Regions from separate parts of the Shewanella sp. AS16 genome, predicted to be linked through region 2. Evidence: predicted binding sites of a transcription regulator. Region 2 holds the regulator's gene; the other holds the start of a gene.
What was found. The regulator sigma-54, encoded in region 2, starts transcription at its own class of promoters, with help from an activator protein. The targets are predictions, from matches to a motif close to GTTGGCACGNNNNTNGNNT.
Positions count from the first base shown of each region.

Region 1: a site for sigma-54 is predicted at 1,246-1,264, ahead of flhA (flagellar biosynthesis protein FlhA). Genes of this name have one in related genera too.

Region 1 is NZ_JAKCLK010000003.1:518,558-521,644, reverse strand. Features, by position in the region: gene flhA (flagellar biosynthesis protein FlhA) at 1-1,208, opposite strand, end outside; gene flhB (flagellar biosynthesis protein FlhB) at 1,374-2,507, opposite strand; gene fliR (flagellar biosynthetic protein FliR) at 2,646-3,087, opposite strand, start outside.
Region 2 is NZ_JAKCLK010000004.1:170,640-173,726, reverse strand. Features, by position in the region: gene ptsN (PTS IIA-like nitrogen regulatory protein PtsN) at 1-311, opposite strand, end outside; gene hpf (ribosome hibernation promoting factor) at 314-601, opposite strand; gene LZP73_RS12895 (RNA polymerase factor sigma-54) at 630-2,108, opposite strand; gene lptB (LPS export ABC transporter ATP-binding protein) at 2,236-2,967, opposite strand; gene lptA (lipopolysaccharide transport periplasmic protein LptA) at 2,964-3,087, opposite strand, start outside.

The DNA.
Region 1 (3,087 bases), on a different contig from region 2:
CCCAGCTCCTGGGACAATTTCTTGCGAACCCCTTTGATCCGCCCCAACAACTCGCCGCCCTGGCCCTTATCCACCAGAGGGATCAGCCGATAACCCACCTCCAGGCCGACGGTATCCACATGGCGCACGTCATCCCAGCTCAGATCCTTGGGCTCTTTATCCAGTTTCTCGGTCGGCCCCTGTTGGGCCAGCGCCAATGCCTGGGTGCGTTTGGCATTATTGCGTTTATTGATGAAATACGCACCGCCGGCGGTGCAGAGGGCGAAGCCCAGGAAGGCCAGATGCGGCATGCCGGGCACCAGCCCCATGACGAGTAACACCCCTGAGGCGATCGCCATCGACTTGGGGCTGTCAAACATCTGACTCATCACCATCTGGCCCATGTCACCCGACTCGTTCTGGCGTGTCACCATCAGGGCAGCGGCAATCGAGAGCAAGAGTCCGGGGATCTGTGCCACCAGACCGTCACCTATGGTCAGCAGGGTATAGATCTCCATGGCATCGGAGAAACTCAGTCCATGCTGGGCTATGCCTATGACGAAACCACCCAGTATGTTGATGACCAAGATCATGATACCCGCTATGGCATCACCCTTAACAAATTTTGAAGCACCGTCCATGGCACCGTAGAAGTCGGCCTCACGGGTCACTTCGGCGCGCCGTATCCTGGCCTGATCCTGATTCAGAGTGCCGGCATTGAGATCTGCATCTATGGCCATCTGCTTGCCCGGCATGGCATCCAAGGTAAAGCGAGCACTCACTTCCGAGATACGACCGGCACCCTTGGTCACCACGGCAAAGTTGATGATGATCAGGATGAGGAAGACCACCAGGCCCACGGCATAATTACCGCCGATCACCACGGAGCCGAAGGCTTCGATGACTTTACCCGCGGCATCGCCGCCGTTGTGGCCCTCGAGCAACACCACCCGGGTCGAGGCGACGTTAAGCGCCAACCTGAGCAGGGTCGCCACCAGGAGCACTGTCGGAAAAGCGGCGAAATCCAGCGGCCGGTCGCTGTAAATGGACACCAGCAGTACCACGAGTGCCAGGGCGATATTGAAGGAAAACAGGATGTCGAGCAGGAATGGCGGAATAGGCAACACCACCATGGCCAGTGCCGCGAGCACCAACAGAGGCGTGCCTATCCCCTTAAAGGTGGCAGGTCTTACTTGTTTTATCTGACCCAGGGTCGCTTTAACATCCATTCACAGTTAACCTAAACTTTGACGCATAGCAGTCTTAAAGCAAAAAGCACGCCAGATTTATGTTCGATTCGAGGTTTCAGCCGTAAAAACAGCCAATAGTTGCGGCAGCCCACTTAGCCCGATCCCGCCGGCCCGGGAGCGCCTCGGCCAACTCCGGCCTCAGCCTCAATGCTTCAATTCATCCGGAATGGGTTGGTTGAGCGGTATGGGCAAGGGCTTACGGCCGCGGCCCTTCTGGTATTGCCTTAGCTGGAACACATAGGCCAGCACCTGGGCAACGGCGGTAAACAAGCCCTCGGGCACCTGCTGATCCAACTTGGTGGTGTGGTATATCGCCCTGGCGAGCGGCGGCGCCGAGACTATGGCCACCTTATGCTCCCTGGCAATTTCCCGGATTTTAAAGGCCACCTCATCGACGCCCTTGGCTATCACGAAAGGCGCCGCCGAACGTGTCGCATCGTATTTCACCGCCACGGCATAATGCTCTGGGTTAACCACTATCACGTCGGCATTGGGCACTTCACTCATCATCTTGCGCTGGGCCATTTCGCGCTGCATCTGCCGGATGCGCCCCTTGACCTCGGGTTTACCCTCGGTGTCCTTATATTCGTCTTTGACTTCCTGCTTGGTCATCTTCAGCTGTTTATTGTGATTCCAGATCTGGAATGGCACGTCTATGGCGACGATGATCAACATGGATGAGCACAGCAGGATAAACATCCACACCAGTAGATCCAGGGCATGATACACATTGCCCGGCAGGTGGTCCGCCGACAGCATGAGAAGATCGTTGAAATAGAAGCTGAGCAGCAAATAGGCCGACAGGGCGATGACAGAAAACTTGGCTATGCCCTTGGTCAGCTCCACCAGGGCCTGGGTGCCGAACATGCGCTTGAAGCCATTCATGGGATTCATCTTGCTACCCTTGGGCATGAAGGCCTTGGTCGAAAAACTCAATCCGCCAAGCACTATATTGCCCAGGAAAGCCACCACGGCGAGCATGCCAATGAAACTCAGCATCGGCAGGGTCAATTCAGTGCCGACGACGCCCCAGACCCGGTACATGGAGTTGGTATCGAATATCTGCGCCCGCTCCATGGTGAACACCTGGGTCATGATCCTCGACAGACTCTGGGCCAGTGCCGGCCCCGTCATGGAAAAGCCCACGGCGGCGGCGAGCAGCACGGCGGCGGTACCGAGTTCTTTGGAGCGGGCGACCTGGCCTTTCTCTCGGGCCTGCTCCAGTCGCCTACTGGTGGCCTCCTCGGTACGTTCCTGACTACTGTCGTTATCGGCCATGACGGCAACTCCAGTTCAATGACTTGATACGACCCATCACAGGACAGCGTCCTTGGTGCATTGCAGGTGCGGCATGTCGCATAAGAGCAACTGGGCCGCGCCAGACCTCATCGAACATAGGTGCCATGACAAGGGCTATCATAGGACTGCGTCCTTGGAACATTGCAAATGCAACATGTCGCATAGGAGCAACTGGGCCGCACGCCAGACCTCATCGAAGTGCGCCATTATGGGGGTCAGGGTCAGCCAAAGGATCAACAGGCCTCCCACCATGGTGACGGGGAAGCCTATGGCGAAGATGTTCAGCTGCGGCGCGGCGCGGGTCATGACACCGAAAGAGAGGTTAACCAAGAGCAAGGCGATGATCGCCGACAAGGACATGGTCAGCGCGGCGCCAAACATGTACGAACCCCATTCGGCCAACGCCCGATAGCTGCTGATATCTATGCCTTGGTTGCTGATGGGAATCGTCTCGAAGCTGGCCACCAGCATGCGGATCATCAACAGATGGCCATCGACCGCCAGGAAGATCAGCGTCGCCAACAAGAGAAAGAAGTTACCTACCACTGGGGTCTGCTGC
Region 2 (3,087 bases):
ACCAGCAAGGCAAACAGCAGGTCTACCGGTTGTTTGTCTATGGCATCGAAGGCAATGGGTTCCTCACACTTGACCAACACGGCAATAGGTTGCTCTATGTCGGTCAAGCGCCCGTGTGGGATAGCGATACCATTGCCTATGCCAGTACTGCCCATTTTTTCTCGCGCCACCAGGCTTTCAAAGATCGCCTGAGATGAGAGGTTTGGGTACTGGGCCGCAACTAAGTCGCCTATGAGTTCCAGTACCTTTTTCTTACTGCCTGGAGTGGCGCAGGTGGTGCATTCCGGCCGCAGTATGCTACTAAGTTGCATTATTAGTGTTTTGTCAGCTTCTCTTTGTGTTTAATTACCTGACGGTCGAGTTTATCGATCAGGACGTCTATCGCGGCATACATATCGGCATGCTCCGAGGTGGCATACACCTCACCACCGGTAAGATGGATTTTGGCTTCGGCAATCTGTTGCGTTTTCTCAACATTGAGCACAACGTGCACATTATTGATCTGTTCGAAATGGCGTTCAAGTTTTGAAAATTTTTCTTGTACATAATCACGCAATGAATCTGTGATTTCTATGTGGTGCCCAGTCAGATTAATTTGCATATACCTCTTCCTCCAATGTCCTAAGTGTCTATAAACTCTTACGTTGATTTGAGGGGGGGATCAACATGGCTTCACGATATTTGGCTATGGTGCGCCGGGCAACATTGATCCCCTGTTCTGCCAGAAGTTGCGCCATTTTGCTGTCGCTCAGAGGCTTCTTCTGGTTTTCCGCCGCGACCAGCTTCTTGATGAAGGCGCGGATAGCGGTAGATGAGCACTCGCCACCATCGTCGGTACTGACGTGGCTGGAGAAAAAATATTTTAGTTCAAACAGGCCTCTTGGGGTATGCATATATTTCTGGGTGGTCACCCTGGAAATGGTGGACTCATGCATCTCGACGGCCTCGGCGATATCGTTGAGCACCATGGGCTTCATGGCTTCCTCGCCATACTCGAAAAAGCCCTGCTGGTACTGGACTATGCAGTTGGCTACCTTGAGCAGGGTGTCGTTGCGACTCTCCAGGCTCTTGATAAACCATTTGGCTTCCTGCAGATGTCCGCGGATGAACTGACTGTCGGCCTGGCTCTTGGTGCTGCGGGCCATGGCGGCATACTGTTGGTTGACACTGATCTTAGGCATGCAGTCCGGGTTGAGCTCGACCACCCAGCGTCCGCTTTTCTTCATGACAGAGACATCCGGGATCACATACTCATCATCGACAGGGGTGATGAGCAATCCCGGGCGCGGATTCAGCGTCTGGATCAGGGCTATGGCCTGCCTCAGCTCATCTTCCTTGAGCCGGGTCTTGCGCATCAGGGTGCGAAAATCGCGGCCGGCGATGAGTTCAAGGTGATCTTTAATCAGGAGCCGGGCATTGTCTATGTGGGGGGTATCGGCGGCAAATTGCGCCAGTTGGATCAGCAGGCATTCACTTAGGTCGCGGGCCGCGACTCCTATGGGATCGAAATGCTGAATGCGCTTGAGCACGGCTTCGACTTCATCCAGCTCTATCTCAGGGTTGCCCATGGCATCGAGTATCTCTTCCATGCTCTGGGTCAGGTAACCCTGTTCGTCTATGGCATCTATGATGGCCGTCGCTATCGCCAGGTCGGTTTCCGAGAAGGGGGTGAGATTCTTCTGCCATTCCAGATGCTCATACAAGCCATCGCTGGTTTCCCCCTGGAAGGGCATATCGTCCTCCCGCATGCCGCCGGAGCCGGAATTGGGCGAGGCGGTGAACACTTCATCCCAGGTGGTGTCCATGGGCAGCTCATCCGGCATGGACTCCTGGGTCAGAGATTCGGCGGTATCAACGGTCGAACTGTCCTTGTCCGTCGACACTTGGCTGTTGTCGCTGAAGTCGGTATCCGGCTGCGCCGGATTTTCGTTGGTGCCGGCAGCCTCATAGCTATCCTCCTCCTGCTCGAGAAGGGGATTGGAGTCTAGTGCTTGTTGGATCTCTTGTTGCAGTTCCAGTGACGAGAGTTGCAACAGACGTATCGCCTGTTGTAATTGGGGCGTCATGGTTAACTGCTGACCCAGTCTTAACTGGAGTGACGCTTTCATCTTACCGCTGATCCCTACTTATTATTCTTGAACACAATTGTTGGCTCATTGGTGTTGGCTCGCTGGTGTTGGTGATAGTGCCGACTGTCAACCCGCCATGGTCTGAAAGTGCCGGCCCATGCCTTAACTATAGCCTGAATTGTTCTCCTAAGTACACAGCCCTAACTTGCTGATTGTCTAGGATCTCTGCCGGCGTTCCTTCGGCAATAAGATTGCCGTGGCTGACGATATAGGCATGTTCACACACATCCAGAGTTTCGCGCACATTATGGTCCGTTATCAACACCCCCAAGCCGCGGATCTTCAGGTGTTCGATGATTTTTTTGATGTCGATGACGGAAATCGGGTCGACCCCAGCGAAGGGCTCATCCAGCAGGATAAACTTGGGGTTGGCCGCCAGTGCCCTGGCTATCTCGACCCGGCGGCGCTCGCCGCCGGAGAGGGACATGCCCTGACTGTCACGGATATGGGTGATATGGAATTCTTCCAGCAGGTTTTCCAGCTGTTCTTCCCGCTGCTGCGCCGTCAGTGACGAACGCGTCTGCAATACGGCCATGATGTTGTCATGGACTGTGAGCTTCCTGAAGATGCTGGCTTCCTGGGGCAGGTAGCCTATGCCTTTACGGGCCCGCAGGTGCATGGGATCTGTGGTGAGATCGTCATCGTCGATGAAGATCTGTCCCTTGTCGCTCTTGACCAAGCCGACGACCATATAGAAGGTGGTGGTCTTGCCGGCACCATTGGGGCCGAGCAGACCTACGACCTGGCCCGTCTTTACCGTCAGGCTGACATCCTTTACCACCTGGCGGCTCTTATAGCTCTTGGCCAGGTTCTCGGCTCTCAAGGTAATCTGTGTCATTCCTGCTCCTGCTGGTTAACCTGCGGCTCGCTCTGTGGCATGGGCTTGGGCTCTTCCTGATAAGTTTCAGGTTGAATGATGGTGATCACCCTGTCATCGCCGTCGCCCGAGCTCTCGGCG